2 regions of the Arthrobacter sp. 179 genome follow, and region 1 is predicted to be linked to the other one. Evidence: riboswitches for the same ligand, from Rfam matches in the RefSeq annotation. Region 1 holds a riboswitch; the other holds the start of a gene.
What was found. A riboswitch is a leader RNA that binds a small molecule or an ion and turns the genes downstream of it on or off. The one in region 1 is predicted to bind thiamine pyrophosphate.
Positions count from the first base shown of each region.

Region 2: linked by a shared signal. The riboswitch ahead of thiE (thiamine phosphate synthase) and the one ahead of ACT3UE_RS07355 (3-oxoacyl-ACP reductase) in region 1 are both predicted to bind thiamine pyrophosphate.

Region 1 is NZ_JBQSYU010000008.1:101,673-109,035, reverse strand. Features, by position in the region: gene ACT3UE_RS07365 (ABC transporter ATP-binding protein) at 1-1,613, opposite strand, end outside; gene ACT3UE_RS07360 (ECF transporter S component) at 1,655-2,287, opposite strand; TPP riboswitch at 2,323-2,432, opposite strand; TPP riboswitch at 2,490-2,584, shown strand; gene ACT3UE_RS07355 (3-oxoacyl-ACP reductase) at 2,913-3,677, shown strand; gene ACT3UE_RS07350 (LLM class flavin-dependent oxidoreductase) at 3,680-5,011, shown strand; gene ACT3UE_RS07345 (hypothetical protein) at 5,248-5,787, shown strand; gene ACT3UE_RS07340 (Lrp/AsnC family transcriptional regulator) at 6,184-6,663, opposite strand; gene ACT3UE_RS07335 (thiamine pyrophosphate-dependent enzyme) at 6,820-7,363, shown strand, end outside.
Region 2 is NZ_JBQSYU010000001.1:291,931-299,293, reverse strand. Features, by position in the region: gene ACT3UE_RS01510 (quaternary amine ABC transporter ATP-binding protein) at 67-1,356, shown strand; gene ACT3UE_RS01505 (ABC transporter permease) at 1,357-2,208, shown strand; gene ACT3UE_RS01500 (glycine betaine ABC transporter substrate-binding protein) at 2,254-3,168, shown strand; gene ACT3UE_RS01495 (aldehyde dehydrogenase family protein) at 3,274-4,713, opposite strand; TPP riboswitch at 4,793-4,893, shown strand; gene thiE (thiamine phosphate synthase) at 4,950-5,624, shown strand; gene thiD (bifunctional hydroxymethylpyrimidine kinase/phosphomethylpyrimidine kinase) at 5,621-7,120, shown strand; gene ACT3UE_RS01480 (uracil-xanthine permease family protein) at 7,242-7,363, shown strand, end outside.

The DNA.
Region 1 (7,363 bases):
ATCTGCTCCGGACTCTTCCCGAGGCCCAGCAGCCAGTCCAGCAGCGGGGGCAGCACGATCCCTGCCCTGGCCAAGACGTCTCGGTCGCCCAGCACGTCAAAAATCGGCCCGTCGGCGATGATGGTTCCCTCGGCGATGACGATTCCCCGGTGGGCCAGGCTCGCGACACTACGCAGATCGTGGCTGGAAAACAGGATCGACTGTCCGTCGGCCGCCGCGTCCCGGAAGGCTCCCATCATCGAGATGGTGGCTTTCCGGTCCAACCCGTAGCCCGGTTCGTCTGCCAACAGGACGTTGCGTGAATGAGCGAGCATGGCCGCGACGCTGAGCCGCCGCTTTTCTCCGCCCGAGAGTCGGAAGGGGTTACTCGCGGCCAGATGCGTCAGCCGGTGTTCGGCCAGCAGGTCATCGATCTTCTCTTGGGCAGGACGCCCGTTGATGAGCGTCGGCAGTCCATGGCCAACTTCTTCTCGGACAGTGGTGGCCACGAATTGGTGTTCGGGGTTTTGGAAGACCAGTCCGGGCCGGTCCCCCGATATCGTGCCGGCTAGTGGTTGCAGCAGCCCGGCGAGCGCGAGCAACAGACTGGTCTTGCCCGTCCCGTTGGCGCCCAACAGGGCGACGATCTCCCCGGAGCGTAGTTCCAAGTCGATGCCTTCAAGTTGGGGGCTGATCATCGCGGGTTCGCGGCGTCGTTTCCGGGCAGGGATTGCCGCCCGGGTGATCGAGAGGCCTCGTGCGGAGAGGACCACGCTGTCGGTGGCCTGCGTCGGCTGCGGAACCGTTGGTTGGCCCTGGGCCCAGTGCAGCAATTCTTCGCGGACGATGGGCGAGGCCAAGCCGCCTTCTGTGCCGAACGCCGCCTGCAGCTCGGTTTCCAACGGTGTCCAGCACCCGGCGTCCACGAGCTGGCGTGCCGATTGTTCCAACACGCTCCGTGTGGGGCCGTCGGCCAGCAGGGCACCGTCGGCGTCGAGCACGATGGCCCGTCCGGGGAGCCCTGCCACGCCGTCGGCTCCCGCATACTCGTCGATGCGGTGTTCCACCAGCACCACGGCGGGGCCACGGTCGTGCACCACCCGGTCGATGGCTCGGCGCACCGATGAGATGCCTTCGGCGTCGAGCATCGAGGTGGGTTCGTCGAGCAGCAGCACCGGTGGCTCCGCGACCAGACTGGCGGCCAAGGCCACCCGTTGTCCTTGGCCGCCGGAGAGTTGCCGTGTTGACCTGTCCTTGAGGCTGGCTCCGTTGACCTGTTCCAGCGCCTCATCGATCAGACTCTCGATTTCTCGTGGGGGGACCGCATGGTTCTCCAGTGGAAGGGCGATTTCCCGCTGCACATCGGGCATGCACATCGCCGATTCGGGGTCTTGGGCCAGGACGCCGACGGTCCGCGATAATTCGGCGACGCCGGTGTGAGCGGTGTCCTGACCAGCGACGAGGACCCGGCCGGTGAACCGTGCCGCCACCGAATGCGGGATGACCCCGGTCATCAGGTTTAAAAGCGTCGACTTTCCGGCCCCCGAGGGCCCCAGGATGATGACCTGTTCGCCTGCTTCTAGACTCAAGGTCACCCGATCCAGGACCGGCGCCGGCCTTCGGGGGTAGGTCACGGTCACGTCCTGAAGCACGACTACCGGCGTACTTTCCGGTTTCATGCTCCCTCGGCGGTTGGCAGGTCCCGGCCGATGGCGTAGTTGTCCACGACGCCGGTTTTGGCCAGCGCGTTAACGGTCTTGCGGGCCAGGAGACCGCCGAGAATGAGCCCGGAGAGCAGTTGAACGATGAGCCGGATGACAAAGAAATCCTGGCCGTACCATCCGAAACGGAAGGCCGAGACGGCGAAGGCCAATCCTGCTCCGAGCAGTCCGGAGCAGGCGTAGGTGAGCCAGCTGAAGGACCGGTAGCGACGCAGGGCGAAGGGAAGTTCGCTGCCCAGACCTTGGATGGCGGCCACCAGGAAGAGCATGGGTCCTGCCGTCGAGCCGAGGAAAACGACCTCCACCCCACCGGCAATGACCTCCGCGAGGATCCCGGCGAAGGGTCGTCTGATGATGGCGACGGCGATCGGGGCGACGATCAGCCACCCGCCGAAGAGCAAGTGCGAGGAGAGGTCCCCGAGCGGGCCCAGGACCAGTGTCAGCCCGGCCGAGGCCTGGACCAGTGCCCAGTAGAGGAAGCCGAAGACGACGCCGAGGACCACGATGAGCATCAGGTCCTTCAGGTCGAAGGAAAAGCGTCGGCGCGTCAGGGACGGCGCCGTTGAAGGCGTGGTTGATGAGTGCACTGTCGTGCCCCTTCTGTTGAGTGAACAGGGCACGGGATTTGGAGTTTTTGCCTCCCTGCGCTGGCATGATCCAGATCAGGTTCGACGGTCGAAGCTTGATCAGCTTCCTCTCAGCCCGGCTCACCGGACTCCCGTGTTCAGCACAGACTGTACACGGGGAAACGAAGTTGTCGAATCGCTGCTGCAGGTGTGTAGGGTGTGAAGCAGTGACACGGGGTGCCAGGATTCCTGGCTGAGAGAACACCCGTTGAACCTGATCTAGTTCGAACTAGCGAAGGGATGTTGCAGGTGCTCATTCGCCTCATGGCCCACCGTGGACGGCCCCGCCGAGTCACGCCCCCACTGCCCGATTCCGCCATGCGTTGCCGGCGTCCACCCTGGCGCTCCGCATCCTGCCGTGGCACCGCCCGGCCAGTTTTTTGATGCCTTCCCGCCAGCTGCCCCGCAGCTGAGGATCCCGCACGAAGCCAGCTATCCGCCGTCGGGCATGCAGACACCTTGCCTCTGCCTTGCGCTGTGTCCGCCGTCTTCTTCACTCATCTCCCCCGGCGATTCTGTCTGCGGGGCTCCCCCCCCTCCAGCACCACCTACCCGCTGCAACCGGCAGCTACGAAAGTGAGACCAGATGAACCTCTCAGACCAGCTTGTCCTCGTCACCGGAGGCGCCCGCGGATTGGGCCGCCACATCGTTGAAGCCTTTGCCGCACAAGGCGCCCGCGTCATCATCAACTACCGCCATTCAGCCCAGGCGGCGGAGGAAATTGCCACAGCCCACGGCCCCGACCAGGCCCTGGCCATCCAGGCGGATGTCACCGACCCGGTACAGGTCGCAACGATGCTCGAAAGCGCACAAGCGCACTTCGGCTCCCCGGTGACCACGGTGGTGAACAACGCCCTGGCCGACTTCTCCTTCAACGGCGATGCCCGCTCGTCGGCCGCGGAGATCGGCTGGGAGGAGTTCGACTCCCAGTTCTCCGGCAGCGTCCGCGGAGCCCTGAACACGACCCAGGCGGCGCTACCGGGAATGCGCGAACACGGCTTCGGGCGGATCATCAACATCGGCACCAACCTGTTCCAGAATCCCGTAGTCCCCTATCACGACTACACGGCAGCCAAGGCGGCCTTGCTGTCCCTGACCCGCACACTGGCCGCAGATCTGGGCCAACACCAGGTCTCGGTGAACATAGTCTCCGGAGGCCTGCTGCGCACCACCGACGCCAGCGCAGCGACCCCCGATGAGGTCTTCGACTTCATTGCCTCCTCCACCCCCCTGCGCAAGGTCACCACCCCGGAGGAATTCGCCGACGCGATCCTGTTCTTCGCCTCCCCCTGGGCGCGTGCGGTCACCGGGCAGAACCTGGTGGTCGACGGCGGATTGGTGAAGAACTAGAGATGAGCGCACATACAACCGACACCGCCGAAACGGCGCCACGCCAACTACATCTCAACGCCTTCCTCAATGCCTGCGGGCACCACCAGGCAGCCTGGCGCCACCCTGACTCTGCGGTCGAACAGCTGGGCAGCATCGAGCATTACGAACGGATGGCCCAAACCGCCGAGGCCGGACTGTTCGACGCCGTGTTCTTCGCCGACGGACACTCGGCGGGGAACCCGTCAGCCGGTCCCCGGTGGTTCTTCGAACCGTTGACCGCGCTGGCCGCCATGGCGCGGAGCACCAGCAGGATCGGGCTGATCTCCACCGTCTCCACCACCTTCTACACCCCGTACCACGCTGCAAGAATGCTCGCCTCACTGGATCACATCAGCGCCGGACGCATCGGTTGGAACGTGGTCACCTCGATGTTCGACGCCGAGGCACGCAACCACTCGATGGATGCCATGCCGCCCAGTCCCGAACGCTATGCCCGGGCTGCCGAGTTCATCGACGTCGCCCTGGCCCTCTGGGATTCCTGGGCCGACGATGCCGTGCTCGCCGACCGCGCCGGGCTCTTCGCCGATCCCGACAAAGTCAGACCCGTAAACCACTCCGGGGAGCACTTCGGGGTGGCCGGAGCCTTGAACGTCCCCCGGGGACCCCAGGGCCGCCCGGTCCTGTTCCAGGCCGGGGCCTCGGAATCCGGTCGCCAGTTGGCGGCACGCCATGCCGAGGGGATCTACGCGGTGGCCTACGATCTGGCCAGCGGGCAGGACTACTACTCGGATATGAAGCGGCGCATTGCCGCCGAGGGCAGGGATCCGGCGAAGGTGGCGATCATGCCCGGCCTAGTCGCCTTCCTGGGATCGACCGAGGGCGAAGCGCTGGCGAAGCAGGCCGAGGTGGATGCACTGCTGCCCACCGAACAGTCACTGGACCAGCTGGGGACGTTCATCGGTCAGGACTGCAGCGACTGGGAGCTCGATGCCCCCGTTCCGGCACTGCCGCCGGCGACGGAATTCAGCGGACCGCAGGGCAGGTACGCCACCATCCTGCGCATCGTCGAGGCCGAAAGCCCCACCGTGCGTCAGTTGCTGGGCCGGATGGCTGCAGGAGGAGGCCACTGCACCATGGTGGGAACCCCCGAGCAGGTCGCCGACTCCATCGAACGCTGGTTCACCTCGGGGGCCGCCGATGGCTTCAACCTGATGCCGCCGATGCTGCCTGATTCGCTGGAGGAGTTCGTGGACCGGGTCGTGCCGGTATTGCAACGTCGTGGGCTCTACCGCACCGAATACCCGACCGAAACGCTGCGCGGGCACTTGGGTCTGGAGCGGCCGGTGGGCTAGATCGTGTTCATGCAGCGAGGCTAGCGACAAGCGTTCAGACCGCCAGCTGAACGGCAACAATCTGCAACACGAATTGCCTCAGTTACTTTTCGAGCCTTATGCGTCCGTGTCACACATAAATACCGGCTGCTGATGGGACGGCATTAGAGCGGCCCCGAGATACAGAGCAAAGCCAATTTCAACGCCAAGGCATGATTCGACCCCCAACTGTCACAAGCGGGAAATATGCTCCACTTATGAAACATCTAACGAGCGCCGTGCGGACGGCCGTAGAACAGAAGAATTGGTACTCCGCGTTGACCCTTGCCCTGACGCTTCCCGACATAGCCAGCAAATTAGCCTGGCCAAATACTAAGCAAGGCACTCGTTTTGTTCGATGGATCGACCAGAACTTCAGTCACAAATACACGTCAAGACTGACCGAATCGTACACAGACAAGGGCACGGTTTGGATCAACGGGATCGATTTCTATGCCTTACGGTGCGCTGTGCTGCACGAAGGATCATTCGACACCGCAGGAAATATGAAGAATGCAGTGGACCGAGTCTTTCGCGAGTTCCAATTCACCAGCCCACTACCAAACGGCAACAGTATTCACTGCAATTCTGTAAACGGAAAACTGCAACTAGAAGTACATAATTTCGCAACAGATGTCGCCGATGCTGTCGACGAATGGACAGACAGCCTCCAACCGGATTCTGAAGTTGTGACTAGAATGAGCGCCCTAATGACGATCACCTCGCTGGCCCGGGAGGACGGATCGTTCGGCTTTTAGGACGTCTATCCCCGCCTCGGTTACTGCTCTCCCCACCTTTCTCACACACGACGGCTTTTCTCCATCCCGCCGAAAGAGGAAGGTGGTGCGACCGTCTCTCAGAACATCGACGGGGTTTTCTAGGAGATCTAGTCGTCATCAACACCACCAACGCAATGACTCATCGGACCAGCTTGGAAACTGGCCCTGATTTGCGTTCTTGTATGCCATCCATCTATCAGTTTTACTGGCTGGCCGATTCAAGACGCACACGGCTCTCAACACGAATGCGGTTCCACGGTCCGCCCTTGGAATCCATTCCTCAAGGCTTTTTAAGCAGCCAGAGCGCGCATTGTTGGATTGATTTCGCTACTTAGGCGTTAGGACGTTCTTGATTGAGGCACCAATACGTGTCAACTACCTATCCGCTCGCTGGCCAGCCGCCCTCGCCAGCGGCAGCATGCGCAACGGGATGGGCGAGTTCAGCACCACCAACGAGGAACTGCGCAACACCGTCCGGGTGGCAATGATCGCGTCCAGGACCCGTTGCAGGTCGTCGTTGGACGTGGCCACGATGGTGGCCATCAGGTCGGACTCGCCCGAGACGGTCTGGAGTTCGAGCACCTCGGGGACCTCGGACAGGGCGGCGGCCACACCGTCGTGACCGGCATCCTGGTGGATCACCAGGGAACAGTAGGCGCGCACCGGGTATCCGAGCCCCTCGGCCGAAAGGTGCGGTCCCCAGCCGGTGACCACCTCTTCACGGGTGAGCTTATCCAGCCGCGACTGCACCGTGGCCCGGGCGACCCCCAGGGTCCGGGAGGCCTCCAGGACCGACATCCGTGGGTCCGAGGAGAACTCCTCCAGGATCCTGGCGTCCAATTCGTCGATCTTCACTAACCCCTCCTAGCTATACAATGTGCACAGTTGATCATTCTTAACTATAGACACTCTGCGCAGATTGTTGGTCCAACCATCGGCGTATTGCGCATGAACTTCCGGGTCATTACGGTCGGAGCAAGTCCACCGAACCACACCCCCAGGGAGTCGAACATGACCGATGCACCCCGGCTTGAGCCGCACGCCGACGAGCTCGGCACCGATGAACTACTGAAGCTGTATTCCCTGATGGTGCGCACGCGGCAGCTCGATGTCGCCGCCATCGCCTGGCAGCGACAGGGCATCCTGCCCGGTTACGCCCCGGAACTGGGCCAGGAAGCAGCCCAGGTGGGCAGCGCCTACGCGCTGGACTTCGCCCGCGACTTCGCCTTCCCCACCTACCGCGAAATGGGCGTCGCCCTGGCCGCCGGGGTCGACATGGTCGAGTACATGTCCACCCATAAGGCCTCCTGGCATGGTGGCCTGTGGAACCCCGCCGAAACCCATGTGGCACCCATCCAGGCCGTCGTCGCCGGTTCGGTGCTGCACGCCGTGGGCTGGGCCCACGGACAGACCGTCGATGGCACCGGCAACGTCGCGCTCACCTACTTCGGTGATGGCGCCAGTTCGCAGGGCGACGTCCACGAGGCCATGAACTTCGCCTCGGTCTACAAGGCCCCGGTGGTCTTCTTCACGCAGAACAACGGCTGGGCCATCT
Region 2 (7,363 bases), on a different contig from region 1:
CTGTCGGGGCGGGTCGCCGAAAAATCGGTCTGCCTCCACCCGGACCCAGGCCGTGGACGGGAAAACGTGAACACTACTGACACAGGGCAACCTGCGCTACGCGTCTCGAATGCGTACAAGGTCTTCGGCCGTCGGGGCAACGAGGCCGTCAAACTCCTGAAGAACGGAAAAACCCGCCAGGAGGTCGCTTCCTTGGGAACGGCCGCCGTCATCGACGCGAGCTTCGACGTCAAGCCCGGCGAGATCTTCGTCGTCATGGGCCTGTCGGGCTCGGGCAAGTCGACGCTGATCCGCATGCTCAACGGGCTCTGGCCCATGACCAGCGGCTCGGTGGTCGTCGGTGACACCGATATCGCCAAGGTCTCGGCCAAGAAGTTGCGCCAGGTCCGCCAGAAGCACATCTCCATGGTCTTCCAGCACTTCGCCCTGCTGCCCCACCGCACCGTGATGCAGAACGCAGCCTACGCGCTGGAGATCCAGGGCATCTCGAAGCAGGAGCGCACCACCCGGGCCCAGAAGATCCTGGACGTCGTGGGACTCAAGGGGTGGGGCGATAAATACCCCAGCGAACTCTCCGGCGGCATGCAGCAGCGTGTGGGCCTGGCCCGCGCCCTGGCCTCCGAAACCGACATCCTGCTGATGGACGAGGCCTTCTCGGCACTCGACCCGCTGATCCGTCGCGATATGCAGGAGCAGTTGGCCTCACTGCAGGCCGAACTCGGCAAGACGATCGTCTTCATCACCCACGACCTGAACGAGGCCATGTTCCTCGGGGACCGGATCGCGGTCATGCGCGACGGGGAGATCGTCCAGATCGGCACCCCCGACGACATCCTCACCCGCCCGGCGAACGACTACGTCTCGGCCTTCGTGCGCGACGTCGACAGGACCCGGGTGCTCACCGCCGGAACGGTCATGGAGACCCCGCGTTCCGTCGTCAACCTCTCCGGTGGTGCCCGCAATGCGTTGCGGACCATGCGCGAACTGCAGACCTCGGCCGCCTTCGTGCTGGACCGGCAGCGCAAGCTGCTCGGAGCCGTCCGCGACCGCGAGGTGATGGGCCTGCTCGAACGCGGAGGTACCGACCTGGAAGAAATCATCACCGTCGGCAATGACCCGGTCACCGCCGAGACGGCGCTGAACGACCTGTTCGGCCGCTCCGTGGAGTCGCCGGTACCCCTGCCGGTCGTCGACGACGAGGGCCGGCTCATCGGCGCCATCGCCCGCGCCACCCTCCTCTCCGCGCTGGGCAACGTCCCCTCGACCACCAGCAGCGTCCCGGTGGTCGCCGCCGACCAGCCGGAAGACACCGATGCCCCCGCGGCTGCATCCGACGACGAAGGAGGTGCCCTCTAAATGACCGATCAGCTATTCCGCATTCCCGTCGGCCACTGGGGCGAAGTGGTCCTCAACTGGTTCATCGCCAACCTCGGCGGGCTCTTCAACCTCATCAAGTCCTTCTTCCAGAACTGGTACGACGGGCTGGCGTGGATCCTCACCGCTCCGCCGTTCTGGGTCGTCATCCTCGTGCTGGCCCTGCTGGCCTGGCTCCTGCGCAGTTGGAAGATGGCCATCGGTACGGTCATCGGACTGCTGTTGATCTACGGGATGAACCAGTGGGAGCACTCGATGGAGACCCTGTCGCTGGTCCTGGTGGCCAGCATCGTCGCGGTGATCATCAGTGTTCCGCTGGGCATCCTCACCGCCAAATCCAAGATCGTTTCGGCGGTCGTCAAGCCGATCCTGGACTTCCTGCAAACCATGCCTGCCTTCGTCTACCTGGTCCCGGCGATCCTGCTGTTGGGGATCGGCGTCGTCCCCGGAATCGTGGCCACGATCGTGTTCGGCATGGCGCCGGGCACCCGCTTCACCGAATTGGGGATCCGCAGCGTCGATACCGAGGTCGTCGAGGCCGGCCAGGCCTTCGGCGCCTCCCCGGGACGCATCCTGCGCCAGATCCAGATCCCGCTGGCGCTGCCGACCATCATGGCCGGCATCAACCAGGTCATCATGCTCTCCCTGTCCATGGTGGTCATCGCCGGCATGGTCGGCGCCGGTGGTCTCGGCAAGGATGTCTACGCCTCCCTGACGACCCTGAACACTCCCCTGGGTGTCGAATCAGGTCTGTCGGTGGTCATTCTGGCCATCTTCCTGGACCGCATCACCGCCTCCCTGGGCCAATCCAACGTGCCGGCGAAAAACGGCTAACGACCCTACGCCCCGCTGGCGGGGCGCGAAGAAAGGAAATGAACAATGCAAAGGAAATTCGCATCAATGATGGGGATCGCCGCCACGGCGGCCCTCGCGCTGACCGCCTGCGGCAGCGGCGACACCGGAAGCAGCGAATCCGAGGTCCCCGACTCGCCTGAGAACGGCGACCAGGCCGCGCTGAACATCGGCGTCATGGCCGGCTGGGACGAAGGCGTGGCCGTGTCCAACCTCTGGAAGCAGATCCTGGACAAGAAGGGCTACGACGTCGAACTCACCGACGCCGATGCCGGCCCGGTCTTCGCCGGTGTCGCCTCCGGTGACCTGGACCTGACCATGGACGTCTGGATGCCGCTGACGCACAAGAAGTACTTGAAGAAGTACGGCGACGACATGACCAAGCTGGGCACCTGGTACGACGATGCCAAGCTGACCATCGCGGTCAACGAAGACGCCCCGATCGATTCGCTCGAGGACCTGGCGGCCAATGCCGACAAGTTCGGCAACACGATCTATGGCATCGACCCGGGCGCCGGGCTGACCGACACCACCGAAAAGGCGGCCATCCCGGACTACGGCCTGGAGAAGATGGACTTCAAGACCTCCTCCACCCCGGCCATGCTGGCCCAGCTGAAGAAGGCCACGGACGCCGATGAGGACATCGTCGTCACCCTGTGGCGCCCGCACTGGGCCTACGACGAGTTCCCGATCAAGGATCTGAAGGATCCCAAGGGTGCCATGGGCGACGCGGAAACCATCACCTCCTACGGCAACGCCGACTTCGCCGACACCTACCCGGGACTGACCGAGTGGTTGAACGACTTCACGATCGACGATGACCACCTGTTCTCCCTGGAGAACGCCATGTTCAACGACACGGACACCGATGACTACGGACCGATCGTCGACAAGTGGATCTCCGAGAACCAGGACTACGTGGATTCGCTGACCGAGAAGTAGCCACGATCCATCGGCAGGTGCCATGGCACCGACCGTAGCGAAGGGCCCGGACCGCATTGAATGCGGTCCGGGCCCTTCGTCTGTCGGGGCACTCGGCCGGGCGGATCAGCCGATCGAACGCATGATCTTCCGCTTGGCCCAGCCGAAGGGCGGGTAGACGGCCCGCAACGTATCGAGCATCGCGGTCTTGGACAGCACCGGACGTTGCTGGCTGAAGGTATCGAACCCGAATTTGCCGTGGTAGTTCCCCGTCCCCGAGGCCCCCACCCCGCCGAAGGGCAGCGCGGGGACCGCCAGGTGCATGCTGCACACATTATGGGCGATCGCCCCGGCCCGCACCTGGTCCTCGAAGGAGGTGTGCAGGCGCGGGCGTTCGCTGAACAGGTAGGCGGCCAGCGGTGAGGGGCGGGAGTTGATGAACCGCACCGCATCATCGAAGCGGTCGACCTGGATGATCGGCAGGATCGGACCGAAAATCTCCTCCGTCATCACCGGGGCCGCCGGGTCGACGTCAGCCAGGACCGTGGGGGCGATGTACCTCGCCTCCGCGTCGCTGGTCCCCCCGGCCACCACCCGTCCCTGCCCCAGATAGGATTCCAGACGTTCGAAGTGCGAGGCGTTGATGATCCGCCCATAGTCCTTGCTGCCCGAGGGGTCCTTCCCATAGAACGCGCCGATGGCCTTGGGCAGCTGCTTTTCCAGTTCGGCCGCCGCCGTGGCCCCGACCGCCAGGACGTAGTCCGGGGCGACACAGGTCTGTCCGGCATTCATGAACTTCCCGTGGGCCAACCGCCGGGCGATGGCGGGGAAGTTCCCGTCGGCGACCACCGCCGGACTCTTCCCGCCCAGTTCCAGGGTCACCGGGGTCAGCGTTTCCGCCGCGGCCCGGGCCACGATCTTCCCGACCCGTTCGCCTCCGGTGTAGAAGATGTGGTCGAAGTCCATCTCCAGAAGTTCGCTCGTCGTCTCCGCGGCCCCCTCCAGGACCGCGACAGCGCGCCGATCCAGGTACTGCGGGATGAGGGCGGCCATGACCGCCGAGGTGGCCGGAGCCAGTTCGGAGGGTTTGAGGATCACGGTGTTCCCTGCCGCCAGGGCACCGACCAGCGGGCCGAGCAGCAACAGGACCGGATAGTTCCAGGGGGCGATCACCAGGACCATGCCCAACGGACGCGCCTGGACGCGGGCCGACGCCGGTTGCAGCGACAGCGGGACCTTCACCGCCTCATCCGCCATCCAGTCGCCCAGGTGCAACAGGGCATGATCGATTTCGGCCTTCACCCGATCCAGTTCGGTCAGCCGGGATTCGGCCGCCGGTTTACCCAGATCCGTCATCAACGCGTCACATAGGGTCTGTTCTTGATCCTGGATCAGCCGTTCGAGTGCCTTGAGCTGGGCGCTGCGGAACCTGCGGGGGTGGGCCAGCCGGGAGTCGGCGGCATCACGCAGCCGGCGGGCCGCGGTGGCCGGGAGTTCGGCGTCGGGGCCCGCCGGCACGACGGGCGCGGAAACTGCTGGGGGACGGGAACGTCGGTTCATGGCCATGGGTACGACACTAACGTGGACACCGCCGGCGGGGCAGCCGGTCGGTTTGCCGCCCCCAGTGGGGGACTGTAGGCTCACGATCACTGACACGGGGTGTCCGCCACCGGCGCGGACTGAGAGCACACCCGGCAAGAACCTGATCTAGTTCGTACTAGCGGAGGGATGTCGCCCATGCACCAACATGCGCCCACCTTGGCCCATTCACCCACCGACTGCTTTGTTGAGGCGGTGCTCGCATGAGCGCGCCGGTTCCCGGAAGCGGGATCTACCTCGTCGCCAACTCCACCAGCACGGCCGGACGGCCCTTGGCCACCATCGTGGCCGAGGCCGTCGCCGCGGGGGTCGGGACCATCCAGCTGCGCTGCAAGGACCTGTCCGCCCGCGAATTCCTGGCCGAGGCGGCCGCCTGCGCCGAACACACCGCGGGCCGGGCCCTGCTGCTGCTCAACGACCGGGTGGACGTCTACCTGGCGGCCCGTGCGGCAGGGATCCGCGTGGACGGGGTCCATATCGGCCAGAAGGACCTGCCCGCCGAACTCGTCCGGTCCCTCATCGGACCCGATGCCGTGCTGGGGCTCAGCGCCAGCACCGAGGACCACTTCGCGGCAGTAGCGGAACTGCCGGCAGGCACCATCGACTATCTGGGCACCGGGGCCGTCCGGGCCACGCCCACCAAGAAGGACCACCCGACCCCGCTGGGGTTCCCCGGCCTGGCCTCGTTGATCTCCCGGGCCCCGCTGCCCTGCGTGGCGATCGGCGGGCTGGGCTCCGGCGACGCCGCGGACGCGCACACCGCCGGGGCCATCGGCATGGCCGTCGTGCGGGCCATCTGCTCCGCCGCCGAACCCCGGGACTCTGCTGCCGCCCTGGTTCAGGAATGGACCCGGGCAGCACGAACGGAGACCGCATGAGCGCCCCGAACACCCCCAACATCCTGTCCATCGCCGGGGCCGACCCCTCCGGCGGGGCCGGGATCCAGGCCGACCTGAAATCGATTGCCGCCTGCGGTGGCTACGGGATGGCGGCGATCACCGCACTGACCGCCCAGAACACCCGGGGAGTCACCGGGGTCCATACCCCTCCGGCGGAATTCCTCACCCGGCAACTTGAGACGGTCGCCGCCGATATCCGGATCGATGCGGTGAAGATCGGCATGCTGGCCTCCGCCGAGGTCATCGAAGCCACCACCGCCTGGCTGGGTACCCGCCCGGGCACCACCGTCGTGGTGGACCCGGTGCTGATCTCCACGTCCGGGGACCGCTTATTGGAGCACGACGCCGAGGAGGCCCTGCGTCGGCTGCTCCCGTGGGCCGATGTCCTGACCCCGAACACCGCGGAATTGGCGGCACTGCTCGAGGAGCCGGTCTGCACCCGATGGGACGACGTCCTGGACCAGGCAGCCCGGCTCGCGAGGCGGTATTCTGTCCTGGTCCTGGCCAAGGGCGGCCACCTCACCGGCAGCCGGTGCCCGGATGCCCTCGTGGGCCCCGACGGCGTCATGGCTGCCGTGGAGGGTGACCGCATCGACACCCCGAACACCCATGGGACCGGGTGCTCGCTCTCCGCGGCGCTGGCTACCCTGTGGGCCCGCTGCGGGGACTGGGGGGATGCCCTGCGGCTGGCCCGCGGGTGGCTTGAAGGCGCCCTGCACCGTGCCGATGAACTCGAGGTCGGCGAAGGACATGGTCCGGTGAATCATTTCGGGGCGCTCTGGGACGGTACGGCGATCCCGACGACGGGGGCCTTGCTGGGCACCTGGTGGAACGATCTGGCACCGCTGCGTTCGGGGATCGACGATCTGCCGTTCATCCGTGCGCTGCGGGACGGGACCCTGCCCTCGGAGGACTTCCACTTCTATCTGGCCCAGGATTCCTTGTACCTGCGGACCTACTCCCGGGTCCTCTCCCGTGCCGCCGAGTTGGCGCCGAACCGCGAAGAGCAGCAGTTCTGGGCTTCCGGGGCCGTCGGCGCCCTCGAGGAGGAGGCGAATCTACATCTGCACCGGCTCGGAGATGCCCCCGATCCGGAACCCAGCCCCACCACCTCGGCCTACCTGAACCACCTGGTGGCCTCCGGCGATTCCTATCCCGAGCTCGTGGCGGCCATCCTGCCCTGTTATTGGCTCTACCAGGACATCGGCCAGCGGCTGGCCGCCGCGGCCCACCCGGGCCACCCCTATGCCGACTGGCTCGCCGCCTACTCCTCCCCCGAGTTCGACGAAGCCACCAGCGAGGCCATCGCGCTGGTCCAGAAGGTGGCCTTGCGGGCGGGTTCCACCACCCTGGCCGGGATGCGTCGCGCCTTCGACGAATCGAGCCGGCAGGAATTGTCCTTCTTCGCCCAGACCCCCGAAGACGCCGCCCCGCGATCGGCCTCCCTCCCCATGCCGGTGGCGGCCATCGGCTGATGCCGGCGCACCCCGGCAGGGGGCCCGACCCCGCCGCCCCGGGGTCGGGGGCGGTAGGATTCCGTGGGGCCCCGCACCGGTGAGGCCCCACCAACCCGCAGGGCCCCGATGGAGGACACCCATGAGCAATTTCCCCGGCTTCGGCTGGACGGTCCACGGCGACGGCACAACGATTCGACCCGGCACCGTGGTGGCCCCCGATGAACGGCTGAACTGGTTCCAGACCACCGGCATCGGCGTCCA